3 regions of the Shewanella sp. 6_MG-2023 genome follow, and region 2 is predicted to be linked to each of the others. Evidence: riboswitches for the same ligand, from Rfam matches in the RefSeq annotation. Region 2 holds a riboswitch; each other region holds the start of a gene.
The links. A riboswitch is a leader RNA that binds a small molecule or an ion and turns the genes downstream of it on or off. The one in region 2 is predicted to bind cobalamin.

Region 1 (5,187 bases), on a different contig from region 2:
GTTATAGCGGCTTATGTAATATCAGTCATGCGTTTTCTAATCGCAGTGCTAACCGTGGTGAATGTTCACAAATGTGCCGTTTGCCTTGCGATTTATCCACCCGTGATGGGGAAGTGTTAGCTGAAAATCAGCATTTGTTGTCATTAAAAGACAACAACCAAACTGAGAATTTAGAAGCATTAATTGATGCAGGCGTAACATCATTTAAAGTGGAAGGCCGTTTAAAAGATATTAGTTATCTTAAAAACGTCACCGCCCATTATCGCCAGCAGTTAGATGCGATTATTGATCGCCGCAGCGATCTTGAGTCAATGTCTCATGGTCGAAGCGAATTTACTTTTACGCCAGATCCTGAAAAAAGCTTTAACCGCGGTAAGACAGATTACTTTATTAATCAACGTACTGAGCAAATTGAGCATTTTAGCTCGCCAAAGTACATTGGTGAAAAAGTGGGGGTTATCACCAGTGTTGGCCGCGATTTTATTAAAGTCGATAGCAGTAAAGCGGGTAAAGCCGTTGAGTTTAATAACGGTGATGGCTTGTGCTTCTTTATTGATGGTTATCAAAAGCAGCGTTTATCTGATAACAAAACCAAAGGCTTAAGGGTTAACCGCGCTGATGGTAATACTTTATATCTGACCGATGTGTCGAAAGACTTAAAAGTCGGTGTGGAGTTATTTAGAAACTTCGATCATCAATTTGATGCTTTGCTATCAAAAGACTCTGCTAGCCGTAACATTGCGGTTGATATGGTATTGGCTGATACGCCGCAAGGCATTTCACTGACCATCAGTGACAAGCATGCCCATAGCGTTACAGTAGAGCTTGAGTGGGCAAAAGAGCCGGCGAAAGATTACGCTAAAGCAGATGCAAGCCTGCGAACGCAGCTCGGCAAACTGGGTAACAGTGACTATCAGTTACAGCAGTTAACGATTGAATGTGCTAATCGTTGGTTTTTACCAGCGTCAGTGATTAATGGTTTAAGGCGAGATGCCATTGCCGCCTTTCATGACGCCAGAGTAAAAGGCTACCAGCGACCACAGCGAGCTGAGCATGATAAGTCAGCGCGTTTCCCGCAAAAGTATTTAAGTTTTTTATCTAATGTTGCAAACGATAAGTCTCGTGAATTTTATGAGCAACACGGTGTGGTTCAAATTGAAGACACTTACGAGAAAAACAAACTATTAACCGATGCACCATTAATGGTGACTAAGCATTGCTTACGTTACAGCTTTAATTTATGCCCTAAAGAAGTTGAAGGCATTAAAGCTGACCCAATGGTGCTCGATATTGGCAAAGACCGCTTAAAGCTGGTTTTCGATTGCCTAAAATGTGAAATGATGATCGTTGGATCAAATCAATTAGTAAAGTAATCAGGTGATGTCATCTTATTACTCAATAACCATTATCACGCGCGATGCGTGGCGATAAATTTGTAGGAAAAAGCCCAAAATGACTAAAGCAAAAAAATATGATTTTAGAGTAAAACAAGTTGGTACAACTTGGAAAACTGAAATCACTCGTCGTATGACTGCAACTAAGACTATTGTGTCTAAAAGTCATGACGGATTTGCATCAGAAGCCGAGGCTGAAGCTTGGGGTAAGCAAGAGCTTCCCGCTTTTTTAACCACGCAAGCTGAACGCAATAAACGTAAAACAGAAAAACAACTTAAGGCTAAATCAATTGCAGATGCAATTGCTGCAGAAGCATTAACCGATGAAGCAGATGCATTATCAGATGATGCTAAGCAAATAGATGCTGCCGATAGCGCAGATGTTGTTGAAGATTAAGCGTTAAAACATTACAGTAATGCAACAACTTGGTGACAAGGTTTGCCGTATTTATTTTTGAATAAACCAAACTTCACCTTTCAGCACCAATACCAAGGACGAATTAGGTATGAAAGCTTGCTTTACGACAATAATATTTTCAGGGCTGTTGTTATTAGGCCCTGGAAATAAAGTAATGGCCAAAGAGTCACAGTCTTACCTCAATAGCACCACCAATCAATCAGCAGATGCAACTAACGCTGCAAAAAGAGAGTTATCAATATTTTCCAAAAGTGTGTCTTTTGAGCTGCCTATTGGCTGGAATATGGCATTTAATTCTAGCAAAGGGAATATGTATAAAGCTGAGTTTGTTCCTGCTGGAGAAAGTTTAAATAATTGGTCTGATTTATTCTGTATTCAAGGCTTTGAGGGCTTGGCAGAAAATATCGAGCCTGAGCGATTTTTAAATAATTTTGCTAGCACCTACCAAGACAGCTGCCAAGGTGAGGTGGTTTATGAGCAACTTGGAAAAACCCAGATGGGTGGTCAAGAAGCGTATCACGGCATTATCGGCTGTACCGTTATGGCTAACTTTTTACAGCAAGGTGGCTCAGTTAAACAGCAAGGTGAAATAGGTTATTACGCCGTAATTAAAGGCGTTGAAGACTTGTACTTTATGCATAAGTCTATGCGCGGCGATGTTTTTAATAAAAACTCAGCGCCATTAAAATCGACCAATCATCGTCAATTTATGTCGAATTTTAAGCAGTTACGATTCTAGACATTTTCTTTTTATCAATAATTGGTTTATCAACAATCCGCTTATCAGTAAGCGAGCTATTAATGAGTAATCATATTATTCAAACTATTTTTCAATAAGTTGAATAATATGATTGATTCATTTTCGTTATATCAAAAATCCCCATAAGCACGTTATACTATATCAGCTTGTTATATGGCTGCTTTAAGTCGTAGCAATCAAAAAATTTATATAATTTATCGTCAATTTATAGTGGTGCCTGTGTACGACACGGGATAATCGGGAAACTAGTGAAAATCTAGTACTGCCCCCGCAACGGTAATGGTGAGGACTGAGTGCGTTAAAGCTTGTAGCTGTGAAATTTAAGCTGCTATTTAACGTTAAAAATTCATGTTCGTCAGTAGCTTTGCTACTTTAACCTAAGTCCGGAGACCGGCCCTATAGATGATTTTGAGATTTCGGTGGGCAGATCTCGAAATGTAGCTCGTTGCTTGTAAATAATCATGGCTTATCGCTAACAGATAAATTTACGAGTACGATGCGCTGCGGCAAATATGCCCCATTTTTCCTTTCAGGAGTTAAAGGTAAATGGGTACAAATCTAACAAAAATCGCATCAGCATTAAGCCTAGTATTTGGTCTAGCTGCTTCAACAACCTCAGTTGTTTACGCTGACACCACAACAGACAATTCTGCCAATGCAGAGGTTGAAAAAATTGTGGTTATTGGTCGTCAAGATGCAAATCCTCTTAATATTGCAGCGAATGTAAATGTGATCGACCAAGCTGATATTCAGCTTAGTGGTGCGGTGAGCTTAACGGAGTTATTACGTTCTCAAGCGGGTATTCAAGTGTCTGATAACAACTCAGGTACGACTTTTGCCATGCGCGGTTTTTCAGCGTCTCAAGCCGCCAGCAATACCTTAATTTTGATTGATGGTCGCCGCTTAAACAATATTGATATTGCGGCTCCTAGCATTAATGCAGTGCCGTTAAATCAAGTTGAGCGGGTGGAAATATTATCAGGTAGTGCTGGGGTACTTTATGGCGATCAAGCTGTTGGCGGGGTGATTAACATCATCACTAAAGCGCCTAATAAAGACGGCGGCGGACTGCAATTAAGTGCTGGCAGCTTTGATACTTATGAAGCTAAAGGGGATATTTCAGGCAAAATTAATGACGCTTGGCATTATTACTTGGCCGGCAGTTACAATCAAAGTGATAACTATCGCGATAATAACGACAGTGAAACCGGCTCAATTCTAGGCCGTTTGCAATATCAAACTGATTTACAAAATTTCTTTGTTGAAGCCAGCTACTTCGATAATGATCGCCAGGCCCCTGGTGCGCTAACACTGGAGCAGTATCTGCAAGATCCAACTCAGGCCGCACCTTTTACCGATGATGATTATGTTCATGAAATGACCACAGCGCTGCGCAGTGGCTATGAGTACCAATTAACTAAAGAATGGGCTTTGGCCACTGATTTAACTTACTCTGATACTCTAACCACTAACTTTATTTGGGGCAGTGCTGGGCGTATCGAGCGAAGTTTATTAAGCTTTTCACCCAAAGCCACAGCAAATTATCAGCTAGATAATGGTGATTTAGACATTATTGCTGGGGTTGATTTAAGTATCGGAGAGGCCGATTTTGATACTGCTTACATTCAACGTAATAATGAACAGAAAGTGACCAGTGCTTATGTGCAAGCCTCAGTGCCATTAACGCAGTCATTATCCTATGTAGTTGGTGGGCGTTACAGTGAAGTGACAGATGACTTAACAGATCAATTATCATACGCAAATGGTGTTGAGCTTGATAATGATGCCCATGCATTTGAGTTAGGGTTAAATTATCGTCCAAGCCTTGCGCATCGTTTTTATATTCGCGCCAATGATAATTTCCGTTTTGCCAAAGTGGATGAGCAAGCCTATACCCCAATTACCACCCTTGGTCTTGATCCACAAACCGGCCGCTCATATGAAGCAGGTTGGGACTGGACCACTACAACACAAACCTTCAAATTAAACCTTTACCGTTTAGATTTGGAAGATGAAATTGTATATGACGCAGGGCGCACTGATGGTCCACAGGGCGGCGGTGCTAACGTTAATGCTGATGCTTCAACTCGTTTTGGCGTTAATGCCGCTTATGATGTGCAAATCGCTGCAGATTGGTTGCTGGGCGCATCATATGATTACATTGATGCTGAATTTACCGAAGGCGAGAACGAAGGCAAGGCGCTTTCTTGGGTTGCGGAGCATAATGCCCGTGCGTATGTGAGTTATGATATTGCCCAACAGTGGCAAATCTTCGCTGAAGGTATTTATACTGGTGAGCGTTATGTGGAAGGCGATAATGCCAATATCGACCCTAAATTATCAAGCTATGTATTGGCTAATTTAGCCATTAACTATACCCGTAATGAGTGGAGTGCCAGTTTACGTGCTGACAACTTGTTAGATAAGCAATATGTCAGTGCTGGCTATTATGTTCCTGAGGAATGGGGCGGCAGCGGTTATTACTCGGGTAATGGTCGCTCAATTCGCTTAACCTTAGGTTATCGTTTTTAAAATCCCTTTGTAATGAACTAACAGATAATAAGCGAAGCGTCTGATTTTTAGACGATAATAACTTGTTATCTAGCTAATTACAC
Region 2 (5,187 bases):
ACGAAAAAAGGCTCATCATTTCTGATGAGCCTTTCGTCTTAAATATGGCGGAGAGATAGGGATTTGAACGCAAGGCTTCCTATTATATATAAAATGATGTGTTCAGCCGTGCCTGCTGTGGAGAACTTAGCTCAACCTGCTATGCTGGAAGCAATGGACGCTGTTAAAAAGTTCCAATTGAAATTTTATGTTGTTGACAGTATTCAATATTAGTTCACCTCAATTACATTGCAGTTGAAAGCTGTGAAAAAGCACAGTCTTTCTTCCTTAAAAAGAAACTTGTGATCTATTACTCATACCTAATTTGAGTTAATCACTATATTAAATATCCATTCAATCAAAAAAATTTAATGATATTGAAAAAGTGGTTACTCTCCCCCACTTTTGCCCTAACAAGTTCTCAGTAACATTATGCAAACCATAAATAGTAATCTTAAAATACTCTATCACTAACCCCACAAGATTAAAGAGAAAAAACAAGTTATGAGTAACTTAGACATAAAAAAAAACAATATATTTAATGAAGTTCTTGCAGCCATTAGTTTTCTAACACGCTTTCCTTTTACAAATCACATGATGTTTCATGAAAAGACTGTGGCGGCTGCTAGTCGTTGGTTTTCATTGGTTGGTCTTTTTATAGGTTTTTTTGGCGCAGCTGTATACTTTGCACTTAGCTTAGTAGTTCCTCATTCCCTTGCGTGCGTTGTGACTTTGGTAATACTCATCCTTGCAACCGGTGCCTTTCATGAAGATGGCTTGGCCGATCTCGCTGATGGCTTTGGTGGAGGTTGGGATAAAAGCAGAAAGTTAGCAATAATGAAAGATAGCCAGATTGGCACCTATGGGGTACTTGCATTAATATCAACCTTTGCAATAAAACTGAGTAGCCTGCAGCTACTCAGTATGCAGCAAGTCATGCTCGCATTAATAACTGCACATGGTGCTAGCAGAGCTATCTCTGGCATGGTGCCATTCTTTCTTGAATATGCACGTATAGGGGAAAACAAAACACCACAAAAATCAAATACTATCAACTACAACACATTATTGATACTAACTGCATGTGGTTTCCCTGGATTGCTTTTACTGCCAAGCAGCTTAACTTTATTATTACTAGCAACTTGGTTGATAGCTTTTGTTTTATTACTCAAGTTAATGAAAAAACAAATAAATGGATATACAGGTGACACCCTTGGCGCAACGCAGCAAGTAATAGAGTTATTAACTTATATTTGCTTTGTTATTTGGACATATTAGTATATTAATACTTATTGAAACTAGTGATTACAAATCAAAACCAGACAGGATTAGTGCACTTAACATGTTAAAGTAAAAAATATTAAGGTGATGGAAAACCCTTTAGTTTAAAAGTGATAACACTTAATATTTTTATTTCAGCCAGTTGCTGATTAATTCATAGAGAGTCTTTATTTAAAAAATAAAAACACGTTCCTCAGCAACTAACTTTCCTATCTAGTTTAAAAGTCTCACTGCTAACATTTGCATTCTAGCAATCACACTTAAGCGTAAACAACCTATCATGTATAAAATTACACATAGGTTCCGTGATGAAAATTTAGCCTCAAAAAAAATGAGGTTAGATGCCTCTAACCTCATAATGCAGGGTTACCAAGTAAGAGTGATGAAGTTATTACTCAGTTTTACCATATACTTTGGGTGGAAGTATATATTAAAAAATATCAAAAAAGCCACAATATAAAAATATGACTTCAAATAACATTTAACTTGCAGAAAAAAACGATATCAAAATAAGAATAAACCAAACAATTATGGTTACATTCAAATGTTGTGAATATTGTTTTAAACATCTCTATTACGATATGCGTAAAACAACTCTCACAACAAATAATAGCAATGCTTAATAATTTTTAATATGTTACTTTTAACAGTAATTTAAACATATTATAAAATTAATTTTCAACCTAAATCTTATTACAAGTAAAAATAGCTCATATTTAAAGCAAGAAAAACCGCCCCATAAAGTCTCACCACAAAAGTACTGTTAAAAGTCACACACTTTAGTCCATATAAATAAACCTGTGACCATTTTCACATTCCAACTACCAATAATTGATTATATTCCACCACATCATCGATGGGTAAAGTAACAGTTCACAACAATGAGTTGTGCGAACAAGCTTTATCACTATCAATACAATTAGGGTGTTATTTTTGGGAATGTGGTGAGACCCCACAGCTGTACCTGCAACTGTAAACAGAGCGAAATACTTTTTACCACTGACTTTATATCGGGAAGGTGTATTTCTAGATGCTGTGAGCCAGGAGACCGACCTAATTGTTCGATGTACTCAAGCGGGTTTCTTGAGACATAGAAAGATTGGATTTTTTCTATTCGCTACTAGTTACTCAATTATTAACAAGCAGCGCATCTCCCGCTATTTTAAACTCAGCATAACAAGGCAACAATAATGAGTTTTAAACTGCGTTTATCAGCTATCACATTAGCTATTTTTCAAACTTACAGTGTAAATGCTGCAGCACCTGCAGTCCCAGTGCATGAAACAATCGTGGTCACTGGAACACGTTTTGAGAGCACACCAGACTCACAACTTACGGTAATTAATACCATTGAACGTGAAGAAATTGATGTGCTTAATCCCAAATCAGTAGTTGATGTTCTAGAAGCATTACCAGGTTTAAGTGTGACTCGAAATGGTGGGGCTGGACAAACGGCTTCAGTGAGTATACGAGGCACCAGCTCTGGGCATTCATTGGTGCTTATTGATGGTTTAAGGGTTGGATCTGCCCCCCTAAACGCTGTCAATTTTGGCTCCCTTTCTCCACAAAATATTGAGCGGATAGAAGTCATAAAAGGCCCTAGAGCTTCTATTTGGGGCAGTGATGCTATTGGCGGCGTAATACAAATATTTACTCGCCAACTTAATGGTGGTGAATGGTTTGCCAGTACCGAGTTAGGTAGTAATAACTATCTACGAGGCACTGTAGGTGCGGGAGTGGCACATGGTGATGGTCAAAGTACTATCACAGTAAACAGTGAACGTTCAGATGGATATAATATCCATAATGGCGCTCCAGAAGAAGCTGATGATGATGGCTATGACCGCATAGGATTAACTGTAGCGGGTTTGCAAAATATCTCTGACCAATGGGATATTAGCTGGAGTCTACAATATGACACTGGTAATAGCGAACACGATGATATTTACGCCAGTGGCGGCACTGACCAAGCTGATTTTGACAATTATTTGTGGAATGTTGGCACCCAATATCAGGGCGAGCAACTCACGAGTAAATTAAATATTGGTCAATCTCAAGATTCAAATGTCAATTTTCGCGGTGATAACCCGGATGTCGCGAGACAAAAATACGAAACAACTCGCGATCAAATAAATTGGACAAACCAATTTAAAGCATCTAATGAACTGACTGTTATCGGCGGAGTGGATTGGTATAACGAGTCCGTAAATGGGGATTATGCTGTCAATGAACGAGAAGTTTGGGGAATTTATGCGCTGGCTCAATACCAATGGCATAACGTTCTATTTGAAGGGGCTGTCCGATATGATGACGTTGAAAATATCGACAATGAAACTTCTTATAATTTAAGTGCAGCCTATAACTTTTCTGATCAATGGCGCTTAACGGCAAGCACAGGCACAGGCTTTAAAGCACCTACTTTTAATGACTTATACTGGCCTGGAACAGGAAACCCAGATTTATCCTCCGAAACCTCTGAAAGCTATGAATTAACCCTTAATTATAGGGGCTCTGCTATTCAAGGTTATATCAGTTTATTCCAAAACGATATTAATAACCTCATTGCTTGGGCACCGATTGATGAAGATGGTTACATATGGAAACCTGCCAACATCAATGAAGCCAAGATAAAAGGCTTAGAGTTATCGTTAAATACCAAGCTGTGGCAATTAGACCACCGGATTTCGTACACCTATTTAGATGCCAAAGACACTAAAAATGATGAAGAACTTGTTGGCCGTAGTGAGCACGAGTTTGATTATAGTGTGGGCTATCAATGGGAACACTTTGACCTACTCGTAAGCTATCACTATCAAGGCAAACGCTATTCAGGTTACGGCCAACACCTTGATGCTTACCATAGGGTCGATGTCAGCATGGGATATTGGTTTAACGACAAATGGCAACTACGTGTGAAAACCAACAACATACTTGATGATGACTATATGACCGTCAGCAACTACAACAATCCAGGGATGGAATATTTTGTGAGCTTGAGTTACCAAGCTTTCTAATTATGTCCTAACTAAGACTTAGGCGTCAGCGCTATTGACGCCTAAGTGGAATACTAATGACAGTAAATAACCACACAATAGAACACCTATCAGTTAATAACTTAAGTTGGAGTTGCGCTGATAAAAATGTATTGCAACAACTGAACTTCAAGGTAAATAAAGGAGAGACTATTGGTATTTTAGGCCCTAATGGTGTTGGTAAATCCACATTACTGCGCTGTATTTATAAATACCTAAAGCCATCAACTGGCGAAATCTATCTTGACGGGGTCAATATTAATGACATCTCTCGTCGTCAATTTTCAGCAAAAGTTGCTGTCGTGCTGCAACACCCTCCATCAGGGTTTTCTGTCACCTGCCGCCAATTACTGGCAACGGGCTTAGTTAGCCAGCATAAATGGTGGCAAGCTATTGACTATAAAAAAGAGCAACGGATCATTGATGAAGTGCTTGAGCAAGTTAACTTGTCAGATAAAGGCGAGCATATTTTCGAGCACTTATCTGGTGGAGAAAAACAACGCTTACTGATTGGCAGAGCCCTATTACAAAAGCCAGAAATTTTATTGCTTGATGAGCCTACCAATCACCTTGATATCCGTTACCAACTCGAAGTACTCACATTAATTAAATCGTTAAATATTACTGTTATCGCCACAATTCATGACCTTAATTTAGCCAGCGCCTTTTGCGATCAAATGCTATTTCTCAAAGAAGGTCGTTTAGTCAAAAATGGCCCGCCTTCAGCAGTGATGTCTGAAGATAATATTCGCCATATCTATGGCGTAAATGCCCATATTGATCGTCATCCAACTAATGAGAACCCTCGGATCACATACCATTATTCTGAGGCTTTATATGCGGCTGTTTAATGCAAAAAAATTGCTATTTATTCTTACTCCGTTAGTGCTCATTA
Region 3 (5,187 bases), on a different contig from region 2:
CTCGTCAAAGCTGACGTTACGAAAGCTTGGGTCATTAACATCTGGGCTGATAGAGCAAGTGCGGTTGGTTGGCCCAAGCACCCCTGCAACATAGCGTTTAATACCCGTTTGCGCAGTAACGTCATCAGCGGCTTCACGGGCAACTTTGGCGCCTTCAAGGTTAATTTCTGCTGACAACGACTGCATGTCGTAATCGGCCATAGCAATCGTGGTGGCATTAAAGGTATTGGTTTCAATAATGTCAGCACCCGCTAACAGGTATTTAGTGTGGATATCTTTAATGATTTGGCGTTGGCTTAGCACCAACATGTCGTTGTTGCCTTTTACGTCACAGTGCCAGTCTTTAAAACGCTCACCACGATAGTCGGCTTCTTCCAGTTTGTAGTCTTGAATCATTGTGCCCATGGCACCATCGAGGATAACTATGCGCTGTTTTAGCGTATTTGTAAGTTGTTCAAGTACCTGACTGTAGGAAGTCGACTTCGCCATAACGTATTACCTTAATTGCTTTTATGCTAATCACTTAATCGAGCGTTAAATAACACGCTAACTTAAGTAGTTAGTGGATTGTGTTAACGGTTTTAGATGAAATAAGCATACCTTTATTTATGCTTTTATAGGGCAGAATAATGCGAAATTCCCTGTAATAAAATTCATCTTAAAATATTTTGTTTGGACATTTAAACGTATAGACGTCCATAATACGTTTAAATAGATTGTAAGAGCAAGCCCATTGCTCACACTAAAAACATAAGCCAATTGAAACGGCCGATGGAGTCTCCTTAGATGAAGCAAGCTAAGATAATATTGTTACGCCATGGCCAATGTGAGGGCGACAGTATTTTGCGGGGTAAAACCGATGTGGCGCTAACTGATTTGGGGCTAACGAACATGCACCAGAGTGCGGCTAAGCTAGGGCTATTAGGTTGTTTGCCATCACTGCAGCTATACAGTTCGCCTTTGGTGCGCTGCCATGCGTTTGCCGCTGAATTAGCGCAGCAGTTAAACCAAGTGAGTGCTGATTTAGCTTTACAGGTTGAGATAATGTCTCAATTACAGGAAATTGATTTTGGCTTGTGGGACGGAAAAAGCTTTGCAGAGCTTTATCAGCATAGCGCTAAAGCGTTAGATGCCTATTGGGATAACCCTTGGGAGCATGGCGCGCCCCAAGCTGAGCCCATGGCTGAATTTGAACAAAGGGTGGCGCAGGCTTTTGCGCAAATAACCTTGCAAGCTTACAACTTGGCTGAAGCTCATACTGCTGAGGCTAATAGTGCTAAGGCAACAGCATCAGCCACTGCTCTGGTAGTGACTCACGGTGGAGTTATCCGTCATATTATCGCTTTGGTGTTAGGGCTTGAGCGCTGTAAAGGGCTATATGGACAACTGAATATAGATTATGCCGCGACGGTAACCATTGATGTGTTTTGGCCTGAAGCTGATGATAAATCGACTAAACCCGTCTATCGTTTAAACTGGAATAATTAGTTTTAGCCTAAAATTAGCAGAAAAAACTAACTTCACTTAGGCAGATATACCGTACAATATAAGCCGCATTTATTAAGTGCAATAAAATTTCAAATTAAGTCAATTTAGCTGCAGTTGAGTGCTTGTGTGAAATGCTTTAAGCAACACCAGTATCAAGCGGTTCGCTAAATGAGTAGGGAATCGAGAACTAGCCTAAATGCTGTTTAGCTCGAACTGTACCCGCAACTGTAAAATAGCATCTCATCACTTGTAAGATAAGTGATTAATGAATGCCATTAAGTCAGATACCTAGCTTAGTTTTTCTTGCTGAATTAGCAGCACCTAACAACAACTTGAGCGGGTAACTCAGGCGGAGTTTGTATCGTGATCAGTATTAAAACCCCTGATGTGGCTAAACATGCCTCTTGGATAACCGCAGGGGTAGTATCTTGACTACTGCGGCATTAACAGTTGATCAGCTAAGCTGGTCAGTTGCAGACAATGAGATCCTTTCTCAAGTCAGTTTTGCCTTGCAACGTGGTGAAATGCTAGGGCTTATTGGCCCTAATGGTGCGGGTAAATCCAGCTTACTGCGCTGCTTGTATCGCTATATCACCCCTGATGCTGGCAAAATCAGCTTATTTGGCGACAATATTAATGGTTTTTCTCATAAACAATTGGCCACTAAGGTTGCCGTAGTGCAGCAAGAGTCACCCCATTATTTTGATATGACCACCCATCAACTGGTTTCTATGGGCTTAACGCCCCATAAAGGACTTTTTGAAACCAATACCCAAGCAGATGCAGATGATATTGCCAAGGCGCTGGCTAAAGTGGGTCTTGAGCACAAAGCCTTGCAGCAATATGAGCAGTTATCTGGCGGTGAAAAACAGCGGGCATTAATTGCACGGGCTATCGTGCAAAAGCCGCAGTTATTGATCCTTGATGAGCCGACTAATCATTTAGATATTCGCTATCAAATCCAAATTCTTGAGTTGGTTAGGCAACTTGGCATTAGCGTGATTGCCTCTATTCACGATCTTAATTTAGCCAGCGCAATGTGCGATAGATTGCTGTTACTTGATCAAGGAAAGTGCATCGCTCAAGGTTTACCTGATGAAGTATTAACAGAAACCATTTTGGGGAACGTGTTTGATGTTTGCTGCCAAATATCAAGTCACCCACAGCACGGTAAACCGTTAATTACCTACTTTTATGGTTATCAAAGTCATTATGACAATGCTAATCAAAACACTTGTCAAAGCTCGCAGCAAAACGCATATCCAAGCTCTGAACAAAAACATGGCCAATCAAACCACGGGCAGGGCGATAAATGACAGCCATTGATGCCACACAATCAGTGAAGCTAGCAAAGCAGATGAGTTTAAGTTTTAAGCATAAGCTACTGCTGTTTGTTACTGCCATAGTGACCTTAGTTACTCCAATCGCCGCGGCAAGTTTCGGCGCTGCTAATATCAGTTTTGAACAGGTCGTTAGCTTGTTTGCTAATTTGGCATTAGGTACAGGTGAAACAGATTCACTAACGCAGCGGATTGTGTTTGAGCTGCGTTTTCCAAGAATTATTTTAGCCTTTGTGGCAGGCGCAGGTTTGGCGCTTGCGGGCAGTGTATTGCAAACGGTGACACGTAACCCGTTGGCGGATCCCTATTTATTTGGTATTAGCTCTGGGGCGTCATTTGGGGCGGTATTAGTGCTGAGCTTTTTTGGCAGCCAAGGCTTAGTGCTGCAATGGTTAGCAGAGTCTTCTGGTCATCTTGCCAATGCCATTTTACGTTCAGGCTTATTCAGTAATGATGCCTGGTGGTCTTGGTCATCCATTAGTTTACCAATTGGCGCTTTTATTGGTTCGAGTTTATCTGTGCTGTTGGTATTAGGTTTATCTGGTTTTGGTCGTGCTAGCCAAGTTGAGCGGATGCTATTGTCTGGGGTGGCCACCTCTTTCATGTTCGGCGCGCTAACCAGTTTGGTACTGTATTTTTCAAGCCCTCAAGCGGCGGCTTCAGTATTATTTTGGAGTTTGGGCAGCTTTGCTAAAGCTAGCTGGGCAGGCCTGGTTATCCCATCTGTGGTGGTAGTTTGCAGCATATTAATTATTTTAGCTTTTAAGCGTCAGGTATTAGCCATTCAAGCGGGGGATGAAACGGCGCACTCCTTAGGGGTTAACGTCGCCAAAATTCGCTTAGCAATGCTTATTTTGTGTTCATTAATTACCGCCACGCTGGTGGCAAGTTGCGGCGGCATTGGCTTTGTTGGCTTGATGATCCCTCATACCGTGCGGCTGCTCTATCCTGGGCAACAACCTATTATGATGACGGCATTAGTCGGCGGCATATTTATGGTATGGATTGATGTATTAGCCCGTTGTTTATTAGGCAACCAAGAGTTGCCGGTAGGTATTATCACTGCCGCAATTGGTAGTGTATTTTTTCTTTTTGTATTACGTCATCGTCGATGAGATTGCAGTTTTGGAGAGTAAGGGATGTTTGCGGTAGATCCAGTTAGTCATAAATTTGATGATCAAATACAGCATAAAATTAATCAGAAAACTAAGCCGCTAGGGGCGCTAGGGTTACTCGAAACGCTAGCAATGCAGATTGCGCAAGTGCAACTAACGCCACAAGCTAATATGAAACCAAAGTACAATATTAGGCATAAGTTGAGTATTAATAAGCCTGCTATGTTGGTGTTTGCTGGCGATCATGGTATTGCTGCTCATGGGGTATCGATTGCCCCCAGTGAAGTTACTCAACAAATGGTGGCTAACTTTGCCAATGGCGGCGCTGCGATTAATGTCTTTTGCCGTCAAATGGGTTTAAACCTTGAAGTGATTGATTGCGGCATGTTGCAGCCAGTTGATGACCCTCGTATTACTCAGCATCGTTTAGGCAATGGCACTCAAGCAATTCATCAAAAAGCGGCCATGAGTTTATTAGCGGTTAAAGATGGCTTTAGCTATGCAAGTGAAGTGGTGCAACGTCACTATGATTCAGGTTGTAACCTGATTGCGCTTGGTGAAATGGGCATTGGCAATACCTCGTCAGCTGCGGCGATTATGGCCGCATTATTAGGCTTAGATATTAAAGAGTGTGTCGGCCGAGGTACGGGGATTGATGATAGAGCCTTTGCTCTTAAAACCGAGTTATTGGGTGTAGCGCTTAACCTGCATAGAAGTAAATTTACCGATCCGGTTAATGTACTTGCCTGTGTTGGCGGCTTTGAAATTGTGCAAATGACAGGCGCTATTTTAGCGGCCGCTGAGAAAAAGATGCTGGTGGTTATTGATGGCTTTATTGCAACCGCAGCGGCATTAGCCGCAGTTAAATTACACCCTGATGTAAAAGATTACTTAATTTTTGCTCACCAATCAGATGAGCAAGGCCATATTAAAATGCTCGCCGCAATGGATGCTAAACCATTATTGCAATTAGGGTTTAGACTAGGTGAAGGTACAGGCGCTGCGCTATCACTGCCAATCATTGAAGCGGCGGTGAACTTCTACAATGATATGGCTAGTTTTGAAAATGCCGGCGTAAAGTCAGTGGTGTAATTGCGCTGCGAATCGAGAAGTAAATCGAGAAGTAAATCGAGAAGTAAATCGAGAAGTAAATCGAGAAGTAAATAACGCAGTAAATATTAACGCTGTGATAGCCAATTAGCTGTGATAGGCAATTAAAGGAAACGTCATGGAGCAACAGTCGT

Region 1: it holds a riboswitch for cobalamin, as region 2 does, so the genes downstream of both, Q4533_RS15185 (TonB-dependent receptor) here and Q4533_RS15960 (TonB-dependent receptor) in region 2, are expected to answer to the same signal.
Region 3: it holds a riboswitch for cobalamin, as region 2 does, so the genes downstream of both, Q4533_RS07715 (ABC transporter ATP-binding protein) here and Q4533_RS15960 (TonB-dependent receptor) in region 2, are expected to answer to the same signal.

Annotation. Positions count from the first base shown of each region.
Region 1 is NZ_JAUOQU010000027.1:29,957-35,143, reverse strand. Features, by position in the region: gene Q4533_RS15200 (U32 family peptidase) at 1-1,373, shown strand, start outside; gene Q4533_RS15195 (DUF3622 domain-containing protein) at 1,453-1,791, shown strand; gene Q4533_RS15190 (hypothetical protein) at 1,967-2,551, shown strand; cobalamin riboswitch at 2,767-2,986, shown strand; gene Q4533_RS15185 (TonB-dependent receptor) at 3,119-5,104, shown strand.
Region 2 is NZ_JAUOQU010000030.1:17,979-23,165, forward strand. Features, by position in the region: gene cobS (adenosylcobinamide-GDP ribazoletransferase) at 484-1,257, shown strand; cobalamin riboswitch at 2,166-2,332, shown strand; gene Q4533_RS15960 (TonB-dependent receptor) at 2,451-4,274, shown strand; gene Q4533_RS15965 (ABC transporter ATP-binding protein) at 4,331-5,143, shown strand; gene Q4533_RS15970 (iron ABC transporter permease) at 5,130-5,187, shown strand, end outside.
Region 3 is NZ_JAUOQU010000010.1:7,978-13,164, forward strand. Features, by position in the region: gene metH (methionine synthase) at 1-489, opposite strand, end outside; gene Q4533_RS07710 (histidine phosphatase family protein) at 787-1,488, shown strand; cobalamin riboswitch at 1,627-1,799, shown strand; gene Q4533_RS07715 (ABC transporter ATP-binding protein) at 1,917-2,804, shown strand; gene Q4533_RS07720 (iron ABC transporter permease) at 2,846-3,943, shown strand; gene cobT (nicotinate-nucleotide--dimethylbenzimidazole phosphoribosyltransferase) at 3,968-5,035, shown strand; gene Q4533_RS07730 (adenosylcobinamide-GDP ribazoletransferase) at 5,172-5,187, shown strand, end outside.